2 regions of the Methylobacterium durans genome follow, and region 1 is predicted to be linked to the other one. Evidence: predicted binding sites of a transcription regulator. Region 1 holds the regulator's gene; the other holds the start of a gene.
What was found. The regulator PhoB, encoded in region 1, activates phosphate uptake and scavenging genes when phosphate is short. The targets are predictions, from matches to a motif close to TGTCATNNANCTGTCAT.
Positions count from the first base shown of each region.

Region 2: the regulator PhoB is predicted to act here: its motif matches at 11,740-11,756, upstream of DK389_RS00135 (ceramide glucosyltransferase).

Region 1 is NZ_CP029550.1:2,936,497-2,951,249, reverse strand. Features, by position in the region: gene DK389_RS13525 (hypothetical protein) at 1-267, opposite strand, end outside; gene cysK (cysteine synthase A) at 389-1,366, opposite strand; gene DK389_RS32360 (hypothetical protein) at 1,597-1,773, opposite strand; gene DK389_RS13515 (META domain-containing protein) at 1,899-2,402, opposite strand; gene DK389_RS13510 (helix-turn-helix domain-containing protein) at 2,789-3,064, shown strand; partial or broken gene DK389_RS13505 (NAD(P)/FAD-dependent oxidoreductase) at 3,084-4,318, opposite strand; gene DK389_RS13500 (LysR family transcriptional regulator) at 4,315-5,286, opposite strand; gene DK389_RS13495 (class 1 fructose-bisphosphatase) at 5,486-6,556, shown strand; gene DK389_RS13490 (phosphoribulokinase) at 6,675-7,535, shown strand; gene rpe (ribulose-phosphate 3-epimerase) at 7,693-8,379, shown strand; gene DK389_RS13480 (HAD-IA family hydrolase) at 8,373-9,134, shown strand; gene DK389_RS13470 (YebC/PmpR family DNA-binding transcriptional regulator) at 9,438-10,184, shown strand; gene DK389_RS13465 (DUF2188 domain-containing protein) at 10,343-10,567, shown strand; gene DK389_RS13460 (hypothetical protein) at 10,581-11,204, shown strand; gene ruvC (crossover junction endodeoxyribonuclease RuvC) at 11,230-11,793, shown strand; gene DK389_RS13450 (YceI family protein) at 11,797-12,429, opposite strand; gene ruvA (Holliday junction branch migration protein RuvA) at 12,576-13,193, shown strand; gene phoB (phosphate regulon transcriptional regulator PhoB) at 13,407-14,108, opposite strand; gene phoU (phosphate signaling complex protein PhoU) at 14,123-14,753, opposite strand, start outside.
Region 2 is NZ_CP029550.1:21,647-36,399, forward strand. Features, by position in the region: partial or broken gene DK389_RS00085 (methyl-accepting chemotaxis protein) at 1-111, opposite strand, end outside; gene DK389_RS00090 (AMP nucleosidase) at 336-1,829, opposite strand; gene tsaA (tRNA (N6-threonylcarbamoyladenosine(37)-N6)-methyltransferase TrmO) at 1,975-2,487, shown strand; gene DK389_RS00100 (MarR family winged helix-turn-helix transcriptional regulator) at 2,656-3,258, shown strand; gene DK389_RS00105 (efflux RND transporter permease subunit) at 3,227-6,316, opposite strand; gene DK389_RS00110 (efflux RND transporter periplasmic adaptor subunit) at 6,316-7,362, opposite strand; gene DK389_RS00115 (efflux RND transporter periplasmic adaptor subunit) at 7,524-8,633, opposite strand; gene DK389_RS00120 (TetR/AcrR family transcriptional regulator) at 8,744-9,307, shown strand; gene DK389_RS00125 (IS701 family transposase) at 9,401-10,654, opposite strand; gene DK389_RS00130 (histone deacetylase family protein) at 10,790-11,692, opposite strand; gene DK389_RS00135 (ceramide glucosyltransferase) at 11,848-13,032, shown strand; gene DK389_RS00140 (type 1 glutamine amidotransferase) at 13,113-13,808, shown strand; tRNA gene DK389_RS00145 (tRNA-Leu) at 13,816-13,900, opposite strand; gene DK389_RS00150 (YqaA family protein) at 14,036-14,617, shown strand; gene DK389_RS00155 (disulfide bond formation protein B) at 14,617-14,753, shown strand, end outside.

The DNA of each region.
Region 1 (14,753 bases):
GGACGGGGTGTCGCCGTCGCCGCGGATGCGGCGCAGGTTCTCGGGCGGCGTCTCGGCCTCCGTCGCGTCGGTGGCGTCCTGGCGCGGGAAGCCGCTCGCGAGCCGCGCGCTCTCGGCCTCGCCGGAGGGATCGCTGCGCAGGTCGCGCTGCGTCCGGCTCGGCACGCCGACGTCGAGAGGGGAATCGCCCCCGAGATCCTGGCCGTTGCGGTCGGCGTAGGCGTCGAAATCCTTGAGCGACTCGCGGTCGCGGTCCTGGTCCGTCATGGCCATCCTCCGGCTGATCCTGCGCATGTGGCGGGACAACCGGCAGCGGCCCTGAGGGGTTGCGTCCCCGGGCGCAATCCGCGGGTGGCGGGCCCGGCGCGGGGCCGGGCCCGGCTTTCCGTCAGATGCCCTCGAACAGCGCCGAGGAGATGTAGCGCTCGGCGAAGGAACAGGCGACGGTGACGATGCGCTTGCCCTTGAATTCGGGCCGGCTCGCGAGCTCCAGCGCCGCGGCGACGTTGCCGCCGGTCGAGATGCCGCCCGGAATGCCCTCCAGGCGCCCGAGCAGGCGTGCCGTCTCGAAGGCCGTCTGGTTCGAGACCGTGAGCACCTCGTCGATCACGGAGCGGTCGAGGATGCCGGGTACGAAACCGGCGCCGATGCCCTGGATCTTGTGCGGGCCGGGCTGGCCGCCGGACAGGACCGGGGAATCCTCCGGCTCGACCGCGACCACGTGCAGGTTCGGCAGGCGCGGCTTCAGCACCTGGCCGACGCCGGTGACGGTGCCGCCGGTGCCCACGCCCGCCACGAAGGCGTCGAGCTGGCCCTGCGTGTCGTTCCAGATCTCCTCGGCTGTCGTCTTGCGGTGGATCTCGGGGTTCGCCGGGTTCTCGAATTGCTGGGGCATCACCGCGCCCGGGATCTCCGTCAGGAGTTCCTCCGCCTTGGCGATGGCGCCCTTCATGCCCTGCGGGCCGGGGGTGAGCGCGAGCTCGGCGCCGAGGAAGGCGAGCATCTTGCGCCGCTCCAGCGACATCGTCTCGGGCATCACGAGGATCAGGCGGTAGCCGCGGGCGGCCGCCACGAAGGCGAGCGCGATGCCGGTATTGCCCGAGGTCGGCTCGACCAGGGTGCCGCCGGGCTTGAGGCGGCCGGAGGCTTCGAGCGCATCGATCATGTTCACGCCGATGCGGTCCTTGACGCTCGCGATCGGGTTGAAGAACTCGAGCTTCAGCAGGATCTCGGCGTCGATGCCGCGCTCCTGGGGCAGGCGGTTGAGACGAACCAGGGGCGTGTTGCCGATCGTCTCGGTGATCGACCCGAAGACGCGGCCGTGGCCCGGCTTGCCGGTGGGGGACGAAACTGCGGAATCGGCCATGGATGTCTCCTGAGCGGCAATGTTCGCGATGAACGCCGCGAGCGGGCGGCGTCTGCCGTCAGAGCCGACGCGTAGCCGAATTCCCGGAACGCGTCGAGGTACCTTGTAATTCACAGTCTTGCGACGTGATTTACGGGCGCGCATAGCCCTCCGACGGGCGGCGCCGGGCGGTTTTCGGGATCGCGGAAGGAGGTTGAATTCCGGACCCGGTCGGCGGCCGGACTCCGGGCTCAGGGCAGGAATCCGAGGCGCAGGCCGAGGAGCGCGAGGGTGCCGAGCAGGGTCGTGCCGGCCGCGATCCAGGCCGCGCCCGGATGGAGGGAGGCCGGCGCGCTATAGCGCAGATCCACCCGCGCGTGCGGCCGCTCGACGGCCGCGTCGGCCCGGAACCCGATGATCTGACGCATGCGGCTGCCTTCGTCCCTCGCTCGGGACGAAGCAGGCACCGCCGGGCCTCAAGCCCCGGTGAATCCCCGAGGGGTCAGGGCGGACGACCGTCGAACGTGGTCAACGGCCGCTTAAGTCGCGGGCCTCAGAGCGAGCGCTCCAGGCGCAGCTCGCCGTTCTGGCTCTTGATCACGAGCTGGGAGCCGACGATGTCCCAGGCGCCCGCGGTGCGCAGCGCCAGGAAGAAGCTCTGCTCGACGGCCGAGAGGCCCTTCTCGCAGGACTTCTTGGTGATCGCGAGCGGACCCACCGCGAGGTGCTGCTCGCGCAGGGGGAAGGCGGTGGCCGCGAAGGTGTTGCAGCCGCCGTAGCCGCGGGCGCGGTACTGCTTGTCGATGATGAAGCTCGGGCGGTCGAGGCCGCCGAAGGACTTGCCGTTGAGGCTCACCGCCGTCCAGGTCGCGTCGAGCGGGAAGATCTTCTCGGTCGGCTTCGCGGACGGGATGTATTGCGGCTGCTTCTCCTCCCCGCCCGGCCGGCGGTTCGCCTTGCCGAAGCCGGTCACACCCTGAGCCTGCGCGTCCGTAGCCGTGGCCGTCGCCCCGGCCGCGACGGCGCAGGCCAGCGCGGCGATCCAAATCGCTCTCATGGTCTGGCCCCCATCTCTCGCGTGCATCGCGTGGTTTCTCGCTCCCGGACCGGCTCGGCGCCGGTTCCGCTGCACGCCGACGGGCGCTGGTCGCGCCGGGCCGAAGCCCCGTTTCCGAGACGTGCGAGAGGCCCCATCCGATAAGATTTCAGCACAAATATGGTCAAGCAGAGGGAAAGGGCGGCTTTTCACCCGTCCCCCGGAAAACCGCGCGCCGGAGGAAGCGCGCGAGATCCCGATCCGCGGGAAACGATCGCGCCGCCTCGGCCGTTGTCGAGGACGGCGCGGGCGCGGGAGGATGCGGCCGCGCGACGGCTGTGCGCGTGAGGAGAAGCATCGTGACCGGATCGGACGAGGGTCAGCAGAGCGGCCATGTCGGGGCCTCCATGAGCGCGGCGCAATCGCGGGCGGCGCGCGGCCTCCTCGGCTGGTCCGAGGCGGACCTCGCGGCCAAGGTCGGGCTCGACGTCTCCTTCGTGCGCAGCTTCGAGGCGGGCCAGAACGACCCGGCGCCGGGGCAGATCGAGGCCCTGCGCAGCGCCCTCATGCGGGCGGGCGCCGTCTTCACGAACGGGGATTGCCCCGGCGTGCATCTCGAGCGGCGCGCCGCGCCGGACGAGGGAACGCGCCTCGGCGACCTCACCACCGAGAACGACCGCTGAAGGTGCCTCAGGAGACGGCTCAGGCGCGCGCGCTCGCGAGCGCCTTGAGGTCGAAGCCGGGATCGGCCGCCTGCTCGGGGCTCAGCGGCGTCCCCGCAGCGAGGAGGCGGCGGGCGACCATGTGGTCGCCGGCCCGGTTGACGGATTCGACGGCCCGGAGCGTCCCGTTCCGGAAGCGGAACACCGAGAAGGCGTCGCCCGAGCCCCGCGGGACGCTCGCGTCGTCCGGCCCCGCCAGTCCCGCGATCTGCAGCTTGTGGCGGCCCTGGTCGCTCCAGAACCAGGGTACGGCGCCGTAGGCGGCGGGGCGCCCGGCGAGCCGGCCGGCGACGCAGCGGGCCTGATCGATCGCGTTCTGCACCGATTCGATGCGCACGGTGCCGTCCGGGGTGAGGCCCCGGGCGAAGGGCGAAGGGAAGCGGGCGCAGTCGCCGAGCGCCGAGATCGCTGGATCGTCGGTCGAGAGGGTCGCGTCGACGCGGATCCCGTCCGCCACCGCAAGCCCGGCCTCCGCGGCGAGCTCCGCGTTCGGCACGACGCCGATGCCGACGAGGACGAGGTCGGCGGGCAGCTCCGTGCCCCCGCGAGCCGGATCCCGGTCGCCCGTCCGGCCTCGCCCAGGATCGCCTCGACGCCGGCCCCGAACAGGAAGCGGACGCCCCAATCCTCGTGCGCGGCCGTGAAGAAGGCGCCGGTCTCGGCCGAGACCGCCCGCGCCATCGGCCGCCCCGCCGCCTCGACCACGGTGACCGCGAGCCCCCGCGCGGCGGCGACAGCGGCGAATTCGAGGCCGATGAAGCCCGCACCCACCACGACGACCCGCTCGGCCGCGGAGAGCACCTCCTTGAGGTGATCCGCGTCCGCGAGGCCCCTGAGCTGGCGCACCCCGGCGAAGTCCGCGCCCGGCACCGGAAGCGCGCGGTTGCGGGCGCCGGTGGCGAGGACGAGATGGTCGTAAGGGAGGCTCTCCCCGTCCCCCAGGATCAGGCGCCTCGCGTCCCGCTCGATCCGCGCGGCGCGGGTCTCCGGCCGGTGCAGGATGCAGTGCTCGGCGAGGTAGCTCGCCGGGCGCAGGTTCAGGCCCTCCGCGTCGGTCTTGCCGGCGAGATAGGCCTTCGAGAGCGGCGGACGCTGGTAGGGCAGGCCCGGCTCGTCGCCGAGGAGGACGATCGGATCGGCGTAGCCCGCCTCGCGCAGGGAGGCCGCCACCTGGAAGCCCGCCTGCCCGCCGCCGACGATGACGGTGCCGCTCACGCGCTGGCCTCGGCCCGCGGCCCCGCGGCGGGGCTCGCATCGGCCGTGCCGAGGGCGTCCAGGCCCGGCAGCCAGCGGGCGCCGTCCTGCATCAGGTATTCCCAGAAGGCGCGGGCGGCGGGGCTCAGCACCTTGTCGGCCCGGCGCACCGCGTACCAGTCGCGCCGGATCGGCAGGCCCTGCACGTCGAGGGTGATGAGGCGGCCCGATTCCACCTCGGCCGCCACCGTGTGGGCGGAGAGGAGCGCGATGCCGAGGCCCGCCATCACCGCCTGCTTGATCGTCTCGTTCGAGCCGGAATCGATGCCGAGCTTCGCCCGCTTGATGATGACGCCGCTCATGAATTCCTCGAACACCGTGCGGGTGCCCGACCCTTCCTCGCGCACGAGGAAGGATTCCTCCGAGAGGTCGGCGCGGGTCAGCCCCTTGCGCCCGGCGAGGGGGTTCGACGGCGCGGCGATCAGCACGATCGGGTGCGGCCCGAAGATCTCGGCCTCGATCGCGAAGTCGCGCGGCGGCCGGCCCATGATCGCGAAGTCGATCTCGTAATTGCGCAGCGCCTCGACCGTGCTGCCGCGGTTGCCCACCGAGAGGTTGATCTCGACGCCGGGATAGCGCCCGACGAAGCCCGCGATCACCTGCGGCGCGAAGTACTTCGCCGTCGAGACGACGCCCATCGTCACGCGCCCGCCGCCGCCGCCCTTGAGCGTCCGCAGGCGGTCCGTGCAGGTCTCCAGCACCGTGTTGATGCTGTCGATCGCCCAGAGCATCTCGCGGCCCGCATCGGTCGGCTTGAGGCCGGTGGGCGTGCGGTCGAACAGGAGGAGGCCCGCCTCCTCCTCCAGCTGGCGGATCCGGGCGTAGAGCGCGGCCGAGGTGACGTTGAGTTCCTGCGCGGCCCGGGTCATCGTGCCGAGCCGGGCGACGGCGGCGACCGCCTGGAGCTGTTTGAGGGACAGGTTACGCATGGCTCGGTTCTAGTTTTTTTGTAGAGGCTCGCAAGTTTTTTTAGAATTCTTTCCCGCCCAGAGTGAAGCCCCCTGGCGTCGCGGCGGAGGCGGGCGGTATCATGCCGGCGCCTTCGCAGCTATGGGTTCGGTCACGGGCGGGGGCGTCGCGGGACGCGGCCCCGTCAGCCGCGATGCAGCAAGGAAGGACGAACATCCGATGGCGACGGGAGGATCAGGGGGAGGATCTTGGGCGGTCGGCGCGCGGCTCGACGCGTGCCTGGCGCAGGCCGTCGCCGGGGACGGGAGCCTCACGGACGTCGCCGCCGTCGTCGCGGCGATCGCCGGGGCGGCGATCGACATCAGCGAGGTGATCGGGCGCGGCGCGCTCGGCGGCGACCTCGCGGCGACGGGCGCCCAGAACAGCGACGGCGACGTCCAGAAGGCCCTCGACGTGATCGCCCATCAGCGCGTCACCGAGGCCCTGCGGGCCGCGCCCGTGGCGGAGGTCGCCTCCGAGGAGGCCGAGGACGTGATGCGCCTGAACCCGGGCGCGCCGCTGGCCGTCGCCATCGACCCTCTCGACGGCTCGTCGAACATCGGCGTCAACATGGCGGTCGGCACGATCTTCGGCATCCGCCCGGCGGTGCCCGGTGCCACCGGCCCCGAATCCTTCACCTCGCCGGGCACCGCGCAGCGCGCGGCCGGCTTCGTCACCTACGGGCCGGCCACCGCCCTGGTCCTCACCCTCGGCCACGGCACCCAGGTCTTCGTGCTCGACCGGGCGGAGCGCGCCTTCCGCCTGACCCATCCGAGTCTCGACGTGCCGGTCGCCGCCAAGGAATTCGCGATCAACGCCTCGAACGGCCGCCACTGGGACACGCCGATCAGGGCCTTCATCGAGGATTGCCTGCGCGGCGCGGACGGCCCCCGCGACAAGGATTTCAACATGCGCTGGCTCGGCTCCCTGGTGGCCGACGCGCAGCGGGTGCTGATGCGCGGCGGCGTGTTCCTGTACCCGGGCGACAACCGCAAGGGCTACGCGCAAGGGCGCCTGCGCCTCCTCTACGAGGCCGCCCCGATCGCCATGCTGATGGAGCAGGCGGGCGCCGGCGCCACCGACGGCGAGCGCCGCATCCTCGACATCGAGGCGACCGGCATCCACGAGCGCGTGCCGCTGGTGTTCGGCTCCCAGGAGGAGGTCGCCTGCGTCGCCAAGTATTTCGGCGGCCGCAACCACGCCGCCGGCCGCTCGCCGCTGTTCGGCCAGCGCGGGCTGATGCGCGGATGAGTGGACGGAGCCGCGCCGAGAGGCGACGCGGCCCGGCCCAGGCTCCGCCAGACTGCAATCCGGCTCCGCCGGACCTCAATAGCCTCCGCCAGCGTAGAGTATCGTCGATCGACCCACGATGTCCGCCCGCCATCCCATCATCTCGGTGACAGGCTCCTCGGGAGCCGGGACCACCTCGGTCCGCAACACCTTCGAGCAGATCTTCCGCCGCGAGGACGTGAGCGCCGTCTACATCGAGGGCGACGCCTTTCACGCCTTCGACCGGGAGAGCATGCGCACGCGCATGGCGGCCGAGCCGACGCTCAGCCACTTCGCGCCGCGCGCCAACCTGCTGCCGGAGCTGGAGGAGGTGTTCCGCACCTACGCCGAATCCGGCACCGGCCGCACCCGGCACTACGCCCACGACGCGGCGGACGCGGCCCAGTACGGCACCGCGCCCGGCACCTTCAGCGCCTGGGAGGATTTCCCGCCGGGCTCGGACCTCCTGTTCTACGAGGGCCTGCACGGCTGCGTCGTCAACGAGACCGTGGACATCGCCCGCTACGCCGACCTCAAGATCGGCGTCGTGCCGGTGATCAACCTCGAATGGATCCAGAAGCTGCACCGGGACCGCTCGTTCCGCGGCTACTCCACCGAGGCCGTCACCGACGTGATCCTGCGCCGGATGCCCGATTACGTGCAGACGATCTGCCCGCAATTCTCCTGGACGGACATCAACTTCCAGCGGGTGCCGACGGTCGACACCTCGAACCCCTTCATCGCCCGCTGGATCCCGACCGCCGACGAGTCGATGGTGGTGATCCGCTTCAAGGATCCGAAGGGGATCGACTTCTCGTATCTCGTCTCGATGATCCACGACAGCTTCATGAGCCGGGCGAACTCCATCGTGATCCCGGGCGGCAAGCTCGACCTCGCGATGCAGCTCATCCTGACGCCGATCATCATGCAGCTCGTGGAGCGCCGCCGGCGCCTCGCCTGACCCCGCCGAGAGACGGACGAGCGCCACGACGGACCTTCACGCGACGAAACGACATACCCGAAGGGCGAACTTCCCGCCGGAGGCCGCCTCAAGCATGATATCGCGGTGCGGGAGACGCCCGCGGTCCCCTTACGCCGACCAGGACCCTGCTGTTCCCATGACGAGCCCCATCATCGCGCCCTCGATCCTCTCGGCCGACTTCGCCAAGCTCGGCGAGGAGGTGCGCGCGGTCGACGCGGCCGGGGCCGACTGGATCCATCTCGACGTGATGGACGGGCATTTCGTGCCGAACCTCACCTTCGGCCCGCCGGTGATCAAGGCCCTGCGCCCGCACTCGCGCAAGGTCTTCGACGTGCACCTGATGATCGCCCCGGCCGACCCCTACCTCGCCGCCTTCGCGGAGGCCGGCGCCGACATCATCACGATCCACGCGGAGGCCGGCCCGCACGTCCACCGCTCGCTCCAGACCATCCGGGGGCTCGGCAAGCGCGCGGGGCTCGCCCTCAATCCCGGCACGCCGGCCGCGGCGGTCGAGCCCGTCCTCGACATGGTCGACCTCGTCCTCGTCATGACGGTCAATCCCGGCTTCGGCGGCCAGAGCTTCATCGGCGGCGCGCTCGAGACCGTTTCCCGGGTGCGGGCGATGACGGCGGGCCGGGCGATCGACATCGAGGTCGACGGCGGCATCGGCCCGGAGACGGTGCGGCGCGCGGCGGCCGCGGGCGCCAACGTGTTCGTGGCCGGCAACGCGGTCTTCCGGGAGGGGCCGGAGCACTACGCCCGCCACATCGCGGCGATCCGCGCCGGCGCCGCCGAGGCCGGCGGGAGCGCCCTGTCGTGTTGAGGGCCCTGATCTTCGACGTCGACGGGACGCTCGCCGAGACCGAGGACCTGCACCGGCAGGCCTTCAACCGCGCCTTCGCGGATCTCGGCTTGCCCTGGCACTGGGATCCGCCCCTCTACGCCGATCTCCTCGCCGTGATGGGCGGCAAGGAGCGGCTCCTCCACTACATCGAGACCGCCCATCCCGCCGAGGCGGAGGCCCTGCGCCCCCGCATGCCGGAGATCCACGACCGCAAGACGCGCCATTACGGCGACCTCGTGGTGAGCGGCGCGCTGGCGCTCCGTCCCGGCATCGCCCGCCTCCTGGCGGAGGCGCGGGCCGGGGGCGTCAAGCTCGCGGTCGCCACCACCACGAGCCGGCCGAACGTCGACCGGCTGGTCGAGGTCAATTTCCCGGCGGGAGACCGGCCCTTCGACGTGATCGCCTGCGGCGACGAGGCGGCCCGCAAGAAGCCGGCGCCGGACGTGTTCGAGCTGGCGCTGCGCCGCCTCGGCGTGGCGCCGGAGGAGGCCATCGCCTTCGAGGATTCGGCGGCCGGCATCCGCTCGGCCCTCGATGCGGGCCTGCCGGTGATCGCCACCCGCAGCCGCTACACCGAGAGCCACCGCCTCGACGGCGCCTTCTCGGCCCTGTCCGACCTCGGCGAGCCCGGCCACCCGCACCGCCACATCGCCGGCCAGGACTGGCCCGGCGGCGTCGTGACCCTCGCGTCCCTCAGGGAGTGGCACGCCCGCCGCGAGGCCGCGGCCGCCTGAGGGGCGCCTCGCCGTCGTCCCCCTGCGCCTTCCGGGGAAAGAGCGTCGCCCCGGCGAGCGCGCCGAGCGCCGCCGCGAGGCCGAGCCGGAGCCAGCGACCGCCGGCCCGGGGGCCCTGCCCGCGCTCCGACCGCTCTCCGATCCCGTCCGATCCGCTCCCGCCCGCCTGACCCGTCATCGCTCGCGTTGCCTCCCGCCGGGGCGCCGGCCTATAACCGCGCTCTTCCCAACGCGGCGACGTCGAGGATGGGGCCGGGTGGCGGCCGCGTTTCTCCGTCGCGAACGAACCGACAAGGTCACGCCATGGCCGGCCATTCCCAGTTCAAGAACATCATGCACCGCAAGGGCCGGGTGGACGCCGTCCGCTCGAAGGTCTTCGGCAAGCTCGCCCGCGAGATCACGGTGGCGGCCAAGCTCGGCACGCCCGATCCCGCCATGAACCCGCGCCTGCGCGCCGCGATCCTCGCGGCCCGGGCCGAGAACATGCCCAAGGACAACATCGAGCGCGCCATCAAGAAGGCGGCCGGCGGCGAGGGCGAGAATTACGAGGAGATCCGCTACGAGGGCTACGGCCCGGGCGGGGCCGCCCTCATCGTCGAGGCGCAGACCGACAACCGCAACCGCACCGCCTCCGACGTGCGCTCGGCCTTCACCAAGTCCGGCGGCAGCCTCGCCGAGACCGGCGCCGTCGCCTTCCTGTTCGACCGGGTCGGCATCGTCGCCTTCCCCGCATCCGTCGCCGACGCCGACGCGATGCTGGAGGCCGCGATCGAGGCGGGCGCGGACGACGTGCGCTCGGACGAGCACGGCCACGAGGTGACCTGCGCGCAGGATTCCTACGGCGAGGTGACGAAGGCGCTGGAGGCCCGCTTCGGCGAGCCGAGCCGCACCGCCCTCGTCTGGAAGGCGCAGACGACGATCGACGTCGACGACGAGACCGGAGAGAAGCTGATCCGCCTCGTCGAGGTGATCGAGGACCAGGACGACGTCCAGAACGTCTACGTCAACTTCGCCCTCTCCGATGCGCTGATGGCGAAGCTCGCGGCGTGAGGAGCCGACCCGCGTACCGCGCCGCTCCCCTTGCCGGAGCGGCCGGGACGATCACAGTTTCGTAGGGGCCGCACGGACCGGCCGCGAGGGACTTGCCTTCCGCGGCGCGTAGGACAGAGTTCCGGTTCGGCTCAGGCGAGGACGGCCCGGCAAGCGCGATGAAGAAGGCCCAGCACGTCATCTCGCGTCCCGGCGGCCGGTGGAGCGTGCGTCCGTCAGGGGCGGCGCGCGCCTCCCGCATCTTCGCGACGCAGGCCGAGGCGATCCGCTACGCGCGCGAGCGGGCCCGCGAGGCGGGCGCGGACCTCTACGTCCATCGCCGGGACGGCACGATCAGCGCGCGGGATCGATACGGGAGCGGGCCGGAGCCGACGCGCGGCTGAAGGGTCGCGGCGCGTGCCGTTCGAGACGAACGTCTTCGTCAACTGCCCGTTCGACGACGCCTACCTGCCGCTCCTGCGGCCGCTGCTCTTCTGCCTGCTCGATCTCGGCTACGAGCCCAGGATCGCCCTGGAGCGCCTGAACTCAGGCGAACCCCGCATCGAGAAGATCGTCGCGCTCATCCGGGAGTCGCGGTTCGGCATCCACGACCTGTCGCGGATCCAGGCGGCGCGCAAGGGCGAGTACTACCGCCTGAACATGCCGTTCGAGCTTGGGCTCGATGTCGGCTGTCGCCTCTACGGCGCCGACGCGCTCCGCTCCAAGAAGTGCCTGATCCTCGAGGCCGAGCGATACCGCTACCAGGCCGCCCTCTCGGACCTGTCGAACTCCGACATCGCCGTGCACGGCAACGAGCCGCTCAGCGTACTCAGCGAGGTCCGGAACTGGCTCTCGGCCGAGGAGAACCTGAGCGCGCCCGGGCCCTCGGCGATGTGGGACCGGTTCAACGACTTCGTCGCCGTCAACTACGATGCCTTAACGGAGCGCGGCTACTCGGACCGGGATGTCGAGCGACAGCCCATCCCCGAACTGCTCGCGGGGATGCGGCGATGGGTGGCGGCGCATCCTGCGAACCGCTAGGGTCCGCCGCATCAGGAGAGACCCCATGAGTGCCCCCGTCCGCATCCTCGGCATCGATCCGGGCCTGCGCCGCACCGGCTGGGGCGTGATCGAGGCGGCCGGGTCGAAGCTCGCCTATGTGGGCTGCGGCGCCATCACCTCCGACGGCGACCTGCCGCTGGCCCTGCGCCTGCGCGAGCTCTACGAGGGCATCACCCGCACCGTCGAGGCGTTTCGGCCCGACGAGGTCGCGGTGGAGGAGACCTTCGTCAACAAGGACGCGCAGGCGACGCTGAAGCTCGGCCACGCCCGCGCCGTCGCGCTGCTGGTGCCGGCGCTCGCCGGGGTGCCGGTCTTCGAGTATGCGGCCAACCTCATCAAGAAGACGGTCGCGGGCTCGGGCCACGCCGAGAAGGTGCAGATCCAGGCGATGGTGAAATTCCTGCTGCCGAAGGCCGAGTTCAAGCTCGCCGACGCGGCCGACGCGCTCGCCATCGCCATCACCCACGCCAACCACCGCGGGGCGCATGCCCTCAAGAGCCGGCACCTGCCAGCGGGCGTCGGCGGCCCGGCGGCGGCGCGGATCGCGGCCGCGCTCGCCCGGGGTTGAGGGCTACTCCACCGCCTTGAACTCGCCCTCGAGGCGCAGCGACACCTCGTCGCCGAGCACGGGCAGGAAGGCGTTGATGCCGAACTCCGAGCGCTTGAGCACCGTGCGCCCGTCGAAGCCGACCGTGTACTTCTTGTCGACGGGGCTGATCCCGGCCTGGTTGAAGGTCGCGTCGAAGGAGACGGGCTTCGTCACGCCGCGCAGGGTGAGGTCGCCGTTGATCCGGGCCGTGGTCGGGCTCGTCGGCTCCACCGAGGTCGAGGTGAAGGTCGCGGTCGGGAATTTCGCCGCGTCGAAGAAATCCGGCGTCTTCAGGTGCTGGTTGAGCTTGTCGTTGAGGCCGTTCACGCTGTCGATCCCGATCGTGACCGTGATCCGGCTCTTGCCCGGCTCCTTCGGGTCGAGGCTGGCCTGCGCCGCCACGTCGGTGATCTGGCCGTAATAGGTCGAGTAGCCGAGATGGCTCACCGACCACGTGATCTTGCCGTGGGCCGGGTCGAGCAGGTAGGCGCCGGGGCGCACCTGCGTCGGGTCGGTCGTCGGGGCGCCCGGATTCTCCGCCGCGGCGGGTCCGGCGAGGACGAGGGCGGCGGCGAGGCCGGCGGCGCGGAAGGGGAAGGACGCGGTCAGGCGCATCGGGCGGTCGCTCGAATCGTCGGGTGGCTTGCCCCGGCCGGGGCGCGGACCTTGATTTCACGAACCCGGCGGCGGCTCAAGGCCGCGTTGGCGACAGGACCCGGGACCCTGTAGGGCAGGGTCTCGGGATTGGAACGGACGGCTCGATGATCGGGAAGCTCAGGGGCTTGGTGGATTCCTACGGCGAGGATTTCGTCATCCTCGACGTGAACGGCGTCGGCTACGTGGTGCATTGCTCCGCCCGCACGCTGCAGCGCCTGCCGCAGCCCGGCGAGGCGGCGGACCTCTCGATCGAGACCCATGTCCGCGAGGACATGATCCGCCTCTACGGCTTCCGCTCGGACGCGGAGCGGGAATGGTTCCGCCTGCTCCAGACCGTGCAGGGCGTCGGCAGCCGGGTGGCGCTCGGCGTCCTCTCGGTGCTGGAGCCGGCCAACCTCGCCACCGCCATCGCCACGGGCGACAAGGGCGCCATCGCGCGCGCGCCCGGCGTCGGCCCGCGGCTGGCCGCCCGGCTCGTCGCCGAACTGAAGGACAAGGCGCCCGCCTTCGCGCCGATCGACCCCGCCCTGATCGCGCTCACCGGCGCCGTCGAGGACCGCACCGCGCCCCAGCCCGTGGCGGACGCGATCTCGGCGCTGGTCAATCTCGGCTACCCGCAGGTCCAGGCCTCCGCCGCGGTCGCCGCCGCGATGAAGGGCGCGGGCGAGGGTGCGGAGGCGAAGACCCTGATCCGGCTCGGCCTGCGCGAACTGGCGCGCTGACGCGGCCCGGCCCGCATCCCGCGCGCCCGGCACCCTCGTCAGAATCGGATATCCCACGGATCCGGCTGCCGATTTTCATGGGGCGGGCTGCGTCCGGCTCCCGCCAGCGGCCTGTGCGCGATCAACGCGCCGACGTCGCGTTCGTGATCGCTCCGCCGCCGCGATCATCGCCGCGCCTAGACCACCTACGGCTGCATCGGCACCGGGTTCCGACTACTCGACGCCCGAGAACATCTCGTCGAAGGAATAGCCGGAGCCGCGCACCGTGCGGATCGGATCGGACTGGCGGGCCCGGTTGATGGCCTTGCGCAGGCGGCCGACATGCACGTCCACCGTGCGCTCGTCGATGTAGACGTCGTGGCCCCAGACCCCGTCGAGGAGCTGCTCCCGCGAGAAGACCCGTCCCGGGCTCTGCATCAGGAATTCGAGGAGCTTGAACTCGGTCGGTCCGAGATGGATCTCGCGGCCCGAGCGGCGGATCCGGTGGCTGACCCGGTCGAGCTCGATGTCGCCGGCCACCAGCAGGTTCGCCACGTGCGCGGGCTTGGCCCGCCGCAGGAGGGCGCGCACGCGGGCCAGAAGCTCGGGCACCGAGAACGGCTTGACGATGTAGTCGTCCGCCCCCGTGCCGAGGCCGCGGATGCGGTCCCCCTCCTCGCCGCGGGCGGTCAGCATGATGACGGGCAGCCGCTCGGTCTCCCGCCGCGCCCGGATGCGGCGGCAGAGTTCGATCCCGGAGAGTCCCGGAAGCATCCAGTCGAGGAGGACGAGGTCCGGCACCTGCTCGGCGAGGCGGATCTCCGCCTCGTCGCCGCGGATGGCGGAATCGACCGTGAAGCCCTCGGCCTCCAGGTTGTAGCGCAGGAGGAGGGTCAGGGCCTCCTCGTCCTCGACGATCAGGATCCGCGTGCTCATGCCTGCTCGCGCCTTCAGGCTCCCACGCCCGGCAAAACCGTCGCGTAGTTCGAGGCGTCGTTCTTCGGGCGCTCGATGGCGAGCGTCTCGCCGGTGGCGAGGTAGTGGATCGTCTCGGCGATGTTGGTGGTATGGTCGCCGATCCGCTCCACGTTCTTGGCGCAGAACAGGAGATGCGTGCAGAACGAGATGTTGCGCGGATCTTCCATCATGTAGGTCAGGAGTTCACGGAACAGGGAATTGTAGAGGGCGTCGATCGCCCCGTCCCGCTCCCAGACGTCGTGGGCGGATTTCGTGTCCCGGCTGGCGTAGGCGTCGAGGACGTCCTTGAGCTGCTCCTGCACGAGGTCGCTCATGTGCTGCACGCCGAGCACGATCTTCTGCGGCTGGGCCTGATCGCTGATCGCAACGACGCGCTTGGCGATGTTCTTCGCGAGATCCCCGATCCGCTCGAGATCGCCCGAGACCCGGATCGCCGAGATCGTCTCGCGCAGGTCGATGGCGAGCGGCTGGCGCCGGGCGATGAGGAGGACGGCGCGCTCCTCGATCTCGCGCTGGAGCACGTCGAGGCGCTTGTCGGCGGCGATCACGGCCTGGGCGAGCACCGTGTCGCGGCGGACCAGCGCCTGGCTCGCCTCGGCCATC
Region 2 (14,753 bases), 2.9 Mb from region 1:
GCCGAGGTTGCGCAGCGACACGAAGGAGATGCACAGCCCCACGACGAGAAGGACGGCAAGCGTCGCTCCGATCTTGGCGGCGATGGACAGGTTGGCAAGGCGCGACGACATCGAGATCCCGCAAAAGTTGTCGGGGATGTCGCTGGTCAACGTCCCCGCGTGAAAGCTTCGGGATACTGAGGTGAAAATAATAATGATGATTTAATCGCCATATTTGAGCAAATTTCGTTCTTTTATACTTTCAAATGGCTGGTTTTGGTCAATTTTTGCTGCCGACCTACACCTCGACAGCGCGGGAAAGCACCTGCCAGGTCCCGCGCAATCCCCCGAGCCGATCAGCGGAAGGGCGGCTCATCGAAGCTGCGCAGCTTTCGCGAGTGCAGGCCCGCGCGGTCGGCGCGGAGGGCGTCGAGGGCGGCGAGGCCGATCAGCAGGTGCTCGGCCACTGCCCGCTCGTAGAAGGCGTTGGCGGCGCCCGGCAGCTTGATCTCGCCGTGAAGCGGCTTGTCGGAGACGCAGAGCAGCGTGCCGTAGGGGACGCGCAGGCGATATCCCTGGGCGGCTATGGTGCCGCTCTCCATGTCGACGCCAATCGCGCGGGACAGGTTGATGCGCCGCCGCTCCTGCGAAAAGCGCAACTCCCAATTGCGGTCGTCGTAGGTGACGACGGTGCCGGTGCGCAGGCGGCTCTTCAGCGTCTCGGCCTGCTCGCCGGTCACCTTTCCGGCGGCGGCCTGAAGCGCCAGCTGCACCTCGGCGAGCGCCGGAACCGGCACGTCCGGGGGCACCAGCTCATCGAGGATGCGGTCGCGGCGCAGGTAGCCGTGGGCAAGGACGTAGTCGCCGATGCGTTGCGACTGGCGCAGTCCCCCGCAATGCCCAACCATCAGCCAGCAATGGGGCCGCAGCACCGCGAGATGGTCGGTGATCGTCTTGGCGTTCGAGGGGCCGACCCCGATGTTGACGAGCGTGGTGCCCTCCATCGACCCGTCCGGTCGCCGGGCGACGAGGTGGTAGGCCGGCATCTGGAAGCGGTGCCAGGGTGAGGCGGCGACGATCGCGGCCGGGTCGGCGCCGGCCGCCTCGGCACGGCTCACCGTGATGCCGCCCGGCAGGATCATCTGCTCCAAGCCGTCCTCGCCCGCGGCCAAGCGGTCCAGGCCGTGGCGCACGAAGCGGTCGACGTAGCGGTGGTAGTTTGTCAGCAGGATCCAGGGCTGCACGTGGCGCCAGTCGCAGCCCGTGTAGTGCACGAGCCGGCGCAGGGAGTAGTCGACGCGGATCGCGTCGAAGAGGGCGAGCGGGCGCGGCGCGTCCGGGAGCTGCTGCCATGTCCCGTCCGCGATCTCGTCGCCGACGACGGAGAGGAGCGGGACGGGGAAGTAGGTCGCGAGTTCGGCCGGCCCGATCCCGCCGCGCGTCAGGTCGGCTCCGGGCTCCAAGACGTAGGGGTACGGGATCTCCTGACCGCTGAGCCCGACCTCCAGGCTGACGCCGTAATCCTCGACGAGCGGCTGGAGCTGCGCCATCAGGTAAGTGCGGAAGTGGTCGGGCTGGGTCACGGTTGTGGCGTAGGTACCCGGCACCTGGAGCTTCGCCGTCGCCCGGCTGATCCGCGGCACGGGCCCGGACGGCCGGTAGGTGACGCGCAGTTCCGGGTAGCGGAAGCGGAGCCGCTCGGCGGCATCCGGCGGCGTTCCGCCGTCGAGGAAGCGGTCGAGCGCTGCCCGCAGGGCGCCGGTCGCTCCGGCATGGAGCGCGACGAGCCGGTCGATCGCCGCAGAAGGGTCGGGCACCGATTCCATCGGTCGCAACTCGTCGTCGATCACGCGGCGGCCTCCGTACACGATGGGAATCCCGCCTCCGGCTCTACACCGCCGGGCGTCCCGGCGCGACGCCCCGCCGTGGTCGACGCTTGCACCGGAGGTCGGGCTGCCCGAAAGCGGGGGATCGGCACGAACGGGGACGGTCGGCATGAGCGAGGTGGACGGCGCATCGGCGGAGGACGGGTTCGAGCGCCGGCCCGGCGAGGAGTGGACCGCGCTTCCGACCGAGTTCGATGCCGGCCTGTACTTCATCGGCCGGATCTCGACGCCCTGGACCCGCCGCTCCGAGTGCCCGAAGAACGGACGCCAGACGAACGCAGTCTGCACCGTGCGGGTCGACCCGGCCTTCGTGCCGGCCCTCCAGAACGTCGAGGGCGCGAGCCACCTGATCCTGCTCTACTGGATGGACAGGGCCGCGCGGAACCTCGTGCGGCAGCGGCCGCGCCACGCCGACGGAAGCCGGGGCACTTTCTCGCTGCGCTCGCCCGCCCGGCCGAACCCGGTCGCCCTCTCTGTCGTCGAGCTCATCCGGCGCGACGGGGATACGCTTGTGGTGCAGGGCCTCGACTGTCTCGACGGGACGCCGCTCCTCGACATCAAGCCCTACTACGCCAGCACCGATTCGCGGCCCGAGGCCACGGTGGAGCGGTCGGGACGCTGAGCACGTCCGGCCCGGCAATCTCCGCCCGCCGAGGCCACCCAAATTGACACTTTTTGCGGGATGCCCCCGCTGTGCCCGGAATGTCGCAGCGCTATGAACAAAATGTGCTCTAATATGTTCTGATCAGGATGAATCCGACGCTGCGGCGTGCGGCCGCGAGGGGCATCGATGGGTCGAACGACGAAGGCATTGCGCGAGGCCGGGAGCGCCGCGGTCCGGCACGAGACGATCGATCCGGATATCTACGTGCCGGCCCTGCTGACGACCCTCTCGAACAACCTGACGCGGAGCGCCTCGACCTTCTACCGGCGGCATTTCGGGGTCGGCATCACCGACTGGCGGATCATGTACCGGCTCGCCTCCGAGCCCTGGGTGACGGCGCACCACATCTGCAACGCGGCCCAGCTCGACAAGGGCGTGGTGAGCCGGAGCCTCGCCTGGATGGAGAAGCGCGGGCTGGTGCTGGTGCGCGGCGACGAGACCGACGCGCGCCGCCGCCTCGTCGCCCTGTCGCCCGCGGGCCACGACCTGCACGACCGGATCACGGTGGTGGCGCTGGAGCGCGAGCGCAATTTCCTCGCGACGCTGACGACCGAGGAGACCGACGCTGCCATCCACCTCCTGCGCAAGCTGATCGGAAACCTGCGGGCCTTCCAGAAGCCGGTGGCGATCCCGCCGCCCCGGGACGTCCCCGCCGCTACGACGGTCGAGGCGGCGGGCGAGGTCCTCGCCGCCGCGGTCAGGCCGCGCGCCCGCGCGGCGGCGCCTTGATCCGGTACCAGCCGACATAGAGGGCCGGCAGGAAGAACAGGGTCAGGAAGGTGGCGGCGATGATGCCGCCGATCATGGCGTAGGCCATCGGGCCCCAGAACACCTCGCGGGCGATCGGGATCATGCCGAGGCTGGCGGCCGCCGCGGTGAGCAGGATCGGCCTCATGCGGTGGCGGGTCGCCTCGACCACGGCGTCCCAGGGCCCGAGCCCCTCCGCCTCGCATTCCTCGATCTGAGCGATCAGGATCACGGCATTGCGGATGATGATCCCGATCAAGGCCAGAATCCCGAGAATCGCCACGAATCCCATGGGCTTACCCGAGCTGAGGAGCGCCGCGACGACGCCGATGATCCCCAGCGGCGCGACGCTGGAGACGAGGAACAGCTTCTGCACGCTCTGGAGCTGGATCATCAGGAAGACCGCCATCGTCAGCAGCATGACCGGCACCACCGCCGCGATCGGCCCCTGGCCCTTGGCGGCCTCCTCGACGGCGCCGCCGGTCGCCAGCGTGTAGCCCTCGGGCAGCGCGCGCGCGTAGGCATCGATCTCGGCCTGGAGATCCGCCACGATGGTCGGCGGCTGCGTCGCGTCGATGATCGGCGCCTTGACGGTGAGCGTCGGCACCCGGTCGCGGCGCCAGACGATCGGCTGTTCGAGGTCGTAGTCGATCTTCGCGAAGGCGAGGAGCGGCACCACGGCGCCGTTCGAGAGCGTGACCTGCAGGCTCTGGAGCGTATCGAGGGAGGTGCGCTCGATGGTGCGGGCGCGGCCCACGACGTTCACGAGGTAGATCGAGTCGCGCACCTGCGTGATCGCGGAGCCGCCGACGACGCTGTTGAGGATCGAGGCGATGTCCTGGCTGGTCACGCCGAGCTGGCGGGCCTTGTCCTGCAGGATCTCGACGCGCAGCACCTTGCCGGGCTCGTTCCAGTCGAAGGTCGGCACGCCGACATGGGGGTTTCGCGCGACGATGTCGGCGAGCTTCAGGGCGTTCTCGCGCACCACCTGCAGGTCCGGCCCGCTGAGCCGGTACTGGATCGGCCGGCCGACCGGGGGGCCGAGGGAGAGCGGGTTCACGAAGACGTCGGTGCCGACGAAGTCGCGCTTCCCGAACGCGTCCAGGCGGGCGATCACCCGGTCGCGGGCCTCGAGCGACTTCGTGACGATCACGATCTGCCCGAAGAAGGCGTTGGCGAGCTGCTGGTCGAGGGGCAGGTAGAAGCGCACGGCGCCCTGGCCGACATAGGACGACCAGCGCTCGATGTCGGGGTCGCCCTTCAGCGCCGCCTCGAAGCGGTCCATCTGGGCCTTCGTCTCGGTGATGGTCGCGTTCTGCGGCAGCGTCATGTCGACGAGGAGCTCGGCCCGGTCGGAGGCGGGGAAGAATTGCTGCTGCACCTTCGTCATGCCGGCGATCGCGAGCCCCATCATCGCGACGCAGGCGAGCACCGTGGTCCAGCGGAAGCGCATCGCGACCCGGAGCACGCGGAGGAACAGGCGGGTCAGCCGGCCGCCCTCGTGGGAATGCGCCTTCATCGTCTTGGGCAGCAGCGCCACGCCGATGAGGGGCGCGAACAGCACCGCCACCACCCAGGAGACGAGGAGCGAGGCCGCGATCACCACGAAGAGCGAGTAGGTGTACTCGCCGGCCGCCGAGCCGTTGAAGCCGATCGGCAGGAAGCCCGCCACCGTCACCAGGGTGCCGGTGAGCATCGGGAAGGCGGTCGAGGTGTAGGCGTAGGTCGCAGCCTTCTTCAGCGAGTCGCCGAGTTCGAGGCGGGCGACCATCATCTCCACGGTGATCATCGCGTCATCGACGAGAAGTCCCAGCGCGATGATCAGGGCGCCGAGGGAGATGCGCTGCAGCGTCACCCCCATGATCTGCATGATCACGAAGACGATGGCGAGGACCAGCGGGATCGAGATCGCGACGACGAGCCCCGCCCGCAGCCCGAGGCTGATGAAGCTGACGACGAGGACGATGACGACGGCCTCGACCAGCGCCTGGGTGAAGCCGCCGACCGCCTCCTCCACGATTCTGGGCTGGTCCGAGACGAGGTGGATGCCGACCCCGATCGGGAGCTTGGCCTCGATCTGACGCATGCGCGCGCTCAGATCCTCGCCGAAATGCAGGAGGTTGGCGTTCGGCCGCATGGCGATGGCGAGCCCGATCGCCGGCTTGCCGTCGACCCGGAACAGGGCGGCCGGCGGGTCCTCGTAGCCGCGGCTGATCTCGGCGACGTCCGAGAGGCGGAAGAAGCGGTCGTTGAAGCGCAGGTTGATGTCGCGCAGCGAATCCTCGGAGGCGAACTGGCCGCTCACCCGCACCGAGACCCGCTCCGGACCGGCCTGGACGACGCCGGACGGCGAGATCGCGTTCTGGCTCTGCAGGGTCTTGATCAGCGACTGGATGTCGATGCCGTAGCCGGCGAGCTTGCGGGTCGAGAAGTCGAGGTAAATCGTCTCCTTCTGGCTGCCGAGCAGCAGCGTCTTGCCGATGTTCGGGACCTTCAGGATCTCGGTGCGCACGCCCTCGACGTAGTCGCGCAGCTGCCGGTGGGTCAGCCCGTCGGCGGTGAAGCCGTAGACGTTGCCGTAGACGTCGCCGAACTCGTCGTTGAAGAACGGGCCCTGCACCCCTTGCGGGAAGGTGTTCTGGATGTCCCCGAGGCGCTTACGCACCTGGTAGAAGGCGGGCTGGATCTCCCCCGGCTTTGTCGTATCGCGCAGGTTGACGAACACGGTCGCCTGGCCCGGCGTCGTGTAGCTCCGCACGTAGTCGAGGGCGTTGATCTGCTGGAGCTCCTTCTCGATCCGGTCGGTGACCTGCTCCAGCGTGTCCTTGATGGTGGCGCCCGGCCAGTTCGCCTGGACGACCATGGTCTTGATGGCGAAGGGCGGGTCCTCCTCGCGGCCGAGGCCCCGGTAGGCGATGGTGCCGGCGACCAGGCACACGGCCATCAGGAACCAGACGAAGGAGCGGTGCCCGAGCGCCCAGTCCGAGAGGTTGAAGCCCCCAGTGCGCACCTCGCCGCTTGTGTCGTTCGGTGCGTGCATCACAGGGGCTCTTCCGAGAGCCGGATCGTCTGGCCCTCCTGCAGGGAATGGACGCCGGCGACGACGACGCGCTCGTTCGGGTTCAGGCCGCCGCTCACCGTGACGCGCTCGGGGCCGCGCTCGGCCAGGGCGACGTCGCGGCGGGCCACGGCATTGCCGGCGGCGTTCACGATCCAGACCGAGTCGCGCCCGTTCTCCGTCAGGATGGCGGTGGCGGGCAGCGGGAAGCGGGGCGCGACCGGCCGCGACAGGGAGACCGTGATGGTCGCGCCGAGGCGGAAGGCGGAAGGCGGGTTCTCCAGGCTCATACGGATGCGCCGGGTGCGGGTCGACTGGTCGGCGAAGGGCGAGACCTCGCGGACCCGGCCCGCCGCCGTGACTTCGGGCGCGCTCTGGAGCGAGACCGTGAAGCGCCCGTCCTTGGGCATCGCGCCGGCCAGATCCTCGGGGATGTCGACGACGGCCTCGCGCTCCTCGGGGCGGGCCACGGTCACGACCGCCTGGCCGGCGCTCAGGACCTGCCCGACCTCGGCGCTGCGCTGCGTCACCACCCCGTCGAAATCCGCCTTCAGCTCGGTGTAGCCGATCTGGTCCTGCGCCTTCTGCAGGCTCGACTGGGCCTGGGCGAGGCGGGCCTGGGCGGTGTCGCGGTTGGCCACGGCGCCGTCGAGCTGGGCCTGGGTGACGTTGGCGCCCTCCATCAGGCGGCGGGTGCGCGCCTCGGTGGCCGCGGCATTCTCGGCCTGCGCCCTGGCATCGGCGACATCGGCCTCGGCCCGCACCAGGGCGAAGCGCGGCACCACGGGATCGAGGGCGGCCAAGCGCTGGCCCTTCGTCACGATGTCGCCGACCGTGACGTCGCGGGCGACCACCCGGCCGCCGATCTGGAAGCCGAGCTGCGACTGGTAGCGCGGCTCCACCGTGCCGGCGAAGGGGCCGAAGACGACCCGGTCGACGGGCTTGGCGAGGGTGTAGAGCACCGGCCGTACCGGCGGCGCCTCGGCCTTCTCCTGTGCCGGCTGGCAGGCGGCGAGGAGGAGGGGCATGGCGAGGAGACAGGCGCGCCCTGCCCCCTCTCCCGTTCGGGAGAGGGTTGGGGTGAGGGGTGCGACCTCTCCGGATACGGCCGATCCCTCACCCGGTCCGCGTGCCGCGGACTCAGGCCTTCCCGAACGGGAGAGGTGGGCGGATCGCATCCCCGTCGCGCTCATCGGCCGCCCTCCCCGCTCGCCGCCACCGTCACGGTCTGGCCCGGACGCAGGAACTGGATGCCCGCCGTGACGACCTGCTCGCCCGGCTCCACGCCGGCGGCGAGCGCGATCGTGTCGGCGCCGTAGCGCTCGACCGTGACGTTGCGCGGGGACACCGTGCCCGTCGCCGGGTCGAGCACCCAGATCGCGGGCCGGCCCTTCCAGCGGTAGAGCGCCGACCAGGGCAGCACGATGGCCGGTTGCGGCCGGAACTTGCCCCGCCCGACCACGACCGCTCCGAGCCCCATCTGCGGCGGCGTCCGGTCGAGCCCGACCTTGACCCGCACCGTGCCGGAGGACGGATCGACGCTCGGCGCGATCTCGCGGACGCTGCCCACCGCGACGACGCCGGGGTCGGCCTGGAGCACGACCTCGACGGTCTTCGAGTCGGGCGGCGTCGCCAGCAGCGCCTCGTAGACGTTGAACACCGCATCGCGCGGCCCGTCCTGCGCGAGAATGAGCACGGACTGGCCCGCCCGCACGACCTGGCCGGTCTCCAGCGAGCGGCTGAGCACGATGCCGGCGACGCCCGCGCGCAGCTCCGTGTAGGAGAACTGCTCCTGCGCGGTGCCGAGCGCGGCCTTGGCCGAGTCGACCGCCGCCTGGGTCGTCCGGAGCTGCTGCTCGGCATTGTCGAAGGCGGGCCGGGTCGTGTAGCCGCTCGCCAGCAGCGTCTCCTGGCGCTTGAAGCTGAGCTTCGCCTGCGTGAGCTGCGCCTCCGCCGAGGTGAGCGCCGCGCGGGCGTTGTCGAGGTTCGCCCGCTGCTCCTGCGGGTCGAGGCGGGCGAGGACCTGATCGGCCTCGACATGGTCCCCCACCTCGACGAGGCGCGCGCCGACCTTGCCGTTCGTCCGGAACGAGACGTTGGTCTGCGCCTGCGCCTGCACGTCCCCGGTGATGACGATGTCGGTGGCGATCATCGAGCGCTCGGCCGCGACGACGCGCACGAATGTCTGCGCCGCGAGCGGCTTCCCGGGCTCCGTCTGGGCAGAGAGGGCGGGTGCGGCGACCGCGCCGGCCAGCAGGACGGCGCAGATGGCGAGCGGCGTTGATCGACGTCCCGTCATGGCAACATCTCGGGCGGCACCTCGGGCCAAGGCCGCGATTCGGCCTATCGCCGCGCAGCCATATCCACTACATTACCGACCGTCCAGACGGTTTTTAACAGGTCGAGGGTATGGCGAAGGCGCGCACCCGGCGGGAGGACCGGCCCGAGATCATCCTCGACGCGGCCGAGGCGCTGCTGCGCCGCTCCGGCAGCCGCACGCTGACGATCGACGCGGTGGCGGCGGAGGCGGGCCTCAGCAAGGGCGGGGTGCTGCACCATTACGCCTCGAAGGACGCGCTGGTCACGGCGCTCGCCGCCCGCAAGGTGGAGCGGCTGCGCGCCGGCATCGGCGAGCACGCCGCCGCGCTGGCGGCGTCGCGGGCCCGCATGCCGCTCGCGATGATCGGGCACGCCCGCGAGGTCTACGCCGAGGAATGTGGTTTCCCCGATTCCCTGCTGATCGCGACCGCGGAGAACGCGGAGGCCGTCGCCGGCTTCCGGAGCTTCCTCGCCGAGCGCCTGCGGGATCTCGCCGAGATCGAGGCGCGCCCGGGCGCCGGGGCCGCCTTCCTGTTCGCGATCCTCGGGCTGATGATGAGCCGGTCGCTCGGCTTCCACGAACTCGACGGTGCGGAGCTCGACCGGCTGTTCGGGGCGCTGGAGGCGCAGGCGCGGGCCCTGCCGGAGGGCTAGCATTACAGTTGCAGTTTCGTTCTGAGGTGCGCCTGTCGGGCGGCAGCTTGGTGGGCGCGCCGCCAGGCTGACCAAGCGAGCACGAGCGCGGGCTCAATGCGCCGCTGCGCCAGCCGCATCGCCACGCGCCGGATCTCCTGAATGGACCACGGCACCGGCGAGCTTGGCGATGAGCGGCGTTTTTGGGGGCGTTCCGTTGGCCAACCGGCGCACCCGCGCCAACATCGCAAAAGCCAGCATCACCAAGCTGACGTGCCGGTGCCAGCCGTGCCACGAACGGCTCTCGTTGTGGGCCAGCCCGAGCTCCGTCTTGGCGGTCTCGAACGCGTCCTCGATGGCCCAGCGTCGCCCCTCCACGGCCACCAGCGTCTGCACCGGCGTGCCGGCCGGGCACCAAGTGGTGAAGTAGGAGAAGCTCCCGTCCGACAGGCTGCGCCGCACGAGCAGGCCGCGCGTCCACACGCTCTGATCAAGAGCGGCGTCGAGCGCATCCGCCGGCAGCGTGGCCAGCGGCAGGTAGGCCCAGTCGAACAGGCGCGGTCCCTTCGTGCCAGATCCGGCCGAGAGCCGGATCCAGTCTGTCTTGGAGAGATCCTTGGCGATCTCCTCGGCGGTGCCCGCGACGTCGAGGTTTTGGTCCCAGGACCAGAACCGATGCTGACCCGTGACACCGAGCACGTAGCCCTTGTACGCACGGCGCAGCGCCAGCTCGATCTCGCCAACCCCGTAGATGCTGTCAGCCGCAACCCACGCAAACGGCACCTCTGCCTTTATCGCCCGCTCGATCATGGCCAGCGCCAGCTGCGGCTTGGTGGCAAAGGTGATGGCCTCCGGCACATGCGCCGTCCGCCTTCGAGCCGGGTCTCCGGCCCAGGCTTTGGGCAGGTACAGCTGACGATCGATGAAGGCGTGGCCCTGATCCGAGACGTAGGCGGCAAACACCCCGATCTGGCAGTTGGTGATCTTGCCAGCTGAGCCTGTGTACTGCCGGCCCACACCGCACGAGGCTCTGCCCTGCTTCAAGAAGCCGGTCTCGTCGATCACCACCACCGCGTCAGGTGAGCCGAGCGTCTCGAGGACGTAGTCACGCACCACGTCCCGCAGCGCCTCCGCGTCCCAGTGCGTGCGACCGAGGACAGCCTGCTGGCGCCAGGGGCCTGGATCACCAGCAGCTTCAGCCCGCATCCAGCCGGTCTTGCGCCGCTCACCCCCAAGCAAGCCCTCCAGGAAGGCGTTGGCGGAGGCGGCGACGCTCGGGGCGGCAAACAGCGGGCGGATGCGCTGCTTGGCCTGCCGCAGTGTCGTCGACCAGAGCTCCAGCGTGGATTCGAGCGAGGTTGAGGACATCGCGCTCTCCCATCCGAAACCACTCAGATAGGAGCCTCACCCTGCAACTGTAATGCTAGGGGAACCGTCGGTCTCCTGACGCGGAGCACCTGCCCGGAGCGTCAGCGGAGGGCGACCCGGGACGGAGATCGGATGCTATCCCCCGGCCTCGGCCGCCATCGCCTCGAAGACGAGGGCGTGGCGGGCCGCGATCGCGTCGACGTCGTGGCCGTAGCCGCCGCCGATGACCGCCACCAGCGGGATGCCCCGCGCCCGCGCCTCCCGCACGACGAGCCAGTCGCGGGCCGCGAGGCCCTCGTCCGTCAGGGCGAGGCGCCCGAGCCGGTCGTCCCGGTGCGGATCGACGCCGGCATTGTAGAAGACGAGGTCCGGCCGCAGGGCGTCGAGGAGCGGCGGCAGCCGGCCCGCGAGGATGGCGAGGTACTCGGCGTCGCTCTGGCCGTCGGCAAGGCCGATGTCGAGGTCGCCTGCGATCTTGCGGGCGGGGTAGTTCTTCTCGGCGTGGATCGAGAGGGTGAAGAGGTCCGGGCAGGCGTAGAGGCAGTCGGCGGTGCCGTCGCCCTGGTGGACGTCGCAATCGACCACGAGGGCCCGGCCGATCGCGCCCTCCCTCTGCAGGGCGCGGGCCGCCACCGCCACGTCGTTGAACACGCAGAAGCCCGCCCCTTGCGCCCGCCGCGCGTGGTGGCTGCCGCCCGCCGCGCTCCCCGCGAGGCCGTGGGCCAGGGCGAGCCGCGCCGCCGCCAGCGTGCCGCCCGCCGAGGCGCGGGCGCGGCGCGTCACGCCCGGATCGATCGGCAGGCCGATCGCCTTCTCGATCTCGCGGGGCACGGCCGAGGCGAGCACGGCCTCGACATAGGCGCGGTCGTGGACGAGGCAGAGGGTCTCCGCCCCCGCCGGCTCCGGCGTCACGAAGCCCGCCGGCGCGAGGCCGCGGGCGGACAGGATCTCGGCGAGCCGGCCGTACTTGCCCATGGGGAAGCGGTGCCCCGCGGGCAGGCTCGCCTGATAGGCCGGGTGATAGACGATCGGCGTCACGCCCGGCCCCTCCTCCGGCGCCCGCGGGCGCTCCCTGGTTCGCGGCCTGTCATACGCCTGATACGGCCCGGCTGTTAGGGGCCCTGTTCGGATTGGGACCGGCAGGGATCGGCGCGTGCCGTCCCGTCGCGAGCCCGGAGCCGAGGAGCGAATTCATGGCGGGATTCATGGACGGCGCCTTCGCGAGCGGCATCCCGATCGCCACCCTGGCCGTCCTGGCGCTCTGCGCCCTCGTGACCCTCGTCAATCTCGCGAGCCTGATCGTCGCCGCGCACCGCATCGGCGCGGTCCGGACAGGCTCGACCATCCCGGCCGGCGCTCCCGTCTCCCTGGTGCGGCCGGTCTGCGGGCTCGAGACCTTCAGCGAGGAGATGCTGACCCGCGGCTTCCGCCTCGACTATCCCGCCTACGAGCTGATCTTCTGCGTGGCGGATGCGGGAGACCCGATCCTGCCGCTCCTGCACCGGCTCATCGCGGCCCATCCGTCCGTGCCGGCGCGGATCATCGTCGGCGACGAGCGGGTGAGCGACAACCCGAAGCTCAACAATTGCGTGCGCGGCTGGGAGGCGGCCCGCCACGAATGGGTGGTGCTCGCCGATTCGAACGTGCTGATGCCGCCGGACTACCTGCAGCGGCTGCAGGCGGCGTGGCGGCCCGACACCGGCCTCGTCTGCTCGACGCCGGTCGGCGCCCGGCCGGACAGCTTCCCGGCCGAGGTCGAGTGCGCCTTCCTCAACACCCTGCAGGCGCGCTGGCAATATGCCGGCGAGGCCCTCGGGCTCGGCTTCGCGCAGGGCAAGAGCATGCTGTGGCACCGGCCCTTCCTGGAGGCTCGCGGCGGCATCCGGGCGCTCGCCGCCGAGATCGCGGAGGACGCCGCGGCCACGAAGCTCGTGCGGGTGGCGGGACGCCGCGTCCACCTCGTCGCGGCGCCCTTCGAGCAGCCCCTCGGGCGGCGGAGCCTGCGGGAGGTGTGGGCGCGCCAGATCCGCTGGGCCCGGCTGCGGCGCGTCACCTTCCCGCTGTTCTTCGCCCCCGAGATCGGCACCGGCGCCCTCCTTCCCCTCGGGCTCGGCGCCGCCGCGGTCGAGGGCGCGCCCGCGCACCTCGCCCTCCTCGCGATGGCGGCGCTCTGGTACGGCGCCGAATTCCGGCTCGCCGCGCGCGCCGGCTGGCACCGCTCGCCGCGCCTCGTCCTCGCCTTCCTGGTGCGGGACGCGATGCTGCCGGCCCTCTGGGCCGCCGCCTGGATGCGGAGCGCGATCGTCTGGCGCGGCAACGCCATGGACATCCGCCCGAAGGCGGCGGGGGCCTTGCGCCCACGGGTCAGGGCCGCGTGAGGCCGTCCTTCCGGGCGGTCGCCGCCTGATCTACACCGCGGGTCGAGTGACACGCTTCGGACACGCGAAACGACCCGCCCATGAGAATTGCCGTCCTCGAGACCGGCCGGCCGCCGGCGCGCCTCGGCGGGCGCTATCCCGGCTACGGCGCGATGGTGCGCAGCCTCGTCGGGCCCGGCCACGATTACGAGATCGTCCGCGCCGATGCCGGGGCGCTTCCCGCGCCGGACGCGCACGCGGCCTACCTGATCACCGGCTCGCCGGCCGGCGTCTACGATCCCGATCCGTGGATCGCGGCGCTGATCGCCTTCCTGCGGGCGCTCGCGCCCGACCGGAAGGTGGTCGGGCTCTGCTTCGGCCATCAGGTGATGGCGCAGGCCTGGGGCGGGCAGGTCGTAAAGTCGGAGAGGGGCTGGGGCCTCGGGCTGCACCGCTACGCGATCGTGGAGCGAGCGCCCTTCATGGATGGCGGCGACGACGCGATCCGCGTGCCCGTGAGCCATCAGGACCAGGTCGTGGCTCGGCCGCCCGGCGCGCGGGTGCTCGCGGCCAGCGCCTTCACCCCGCACGCGGTGCTCGCCTACCGGGACCGTGCCGCCCTCTCCTTCCAGTGCCATCCGGAATTCAATCCCGACTTCGCCCGCGCGCTCACGGACGGGCACCGGGCGGGGGAGACGGATCCGGCGCTCGTCGCGGCGGCGCTCGCCTCCCTGGACGCGCCCCACGATTCCGGCCGCGTCGGCTCCTGGATCCGGCGCTTTCTCGATGAGGATTGAGGCTGCGTGGTGCGGGTAGAGGGAATCGAACCCCCACGCCTTGCGGCTGGCGATTTTGAGTCGCCCGCGTCTACCAATTCCGCCATACCCGCGACCCGCGCCTCATCGCACAAGTTCGCCCCGGCGGCCAAGGACTTTTGCGGAGACGGTGCGGCGCGCCTTCACTGGCCAGGGCCGCCCGCCTGTGCTCAAAGGTCGGCGCCTCTCCCCGACCGGACAAGGACCCGATGATCCGCGGCCTCTACGAGTGGATACTCGCGCTCGCCGGCAAGCCCTCGGCGCCCTGGGCGCTCGGCGCCGTGGCTTTCGCGGAGAGCTCGTTCTTTCCCGTCCCGCCCGACGCCATGATGGTGCCGATGGCGGTGAGCCGGCCCGACCGGGTCTGGTTCTACGCCCTCGTGGCGACGGTGGCCTCGGTGGCGGGCGGCCTCGTCGGCTACGCGATCGGGGCCCTGCTGTTCGATTCCCTCGGCCAGTGGCTGATCCGGCTCTACGGGCTGCAGAACTCGGCCCATACCTTTCAGGAATCCTACGCCGAGTACGGCCACTGGGTGATCCTGCTGAAGGGCCTGACGCCGATCCCCTACAAGCTCGTCACCATCACCTCGGGCTTCGCGCATTACAGCCTGTTCTGGTTCACGGTGCTGTCGATCGTCACCCGCGGCGCGCGCTTCTTCCTGCTGGCGGGGCTTCTCGGGCGCTACGGCGTGCAGATCCGCGGCGTGCTCGACCGGCACCTGAACGCGGTCGCGGCGATCTCGGTGGCGGTGATCGTGCTCGGCTTTGTGCTGTTCAAGCTGGTGCTGTGATGCGTGCGGCCGGTCTGTCGAGCCTCCGCGTCGCCGCCCTCCTCGTGGCGCTCGGCGCGGCGCTGACCGTCGGGGGCGCCCTCGTGTTCGAGCACGGGCTCGGCTACGTGCCCTGCAAGCTCTGCCTCACCGAGCG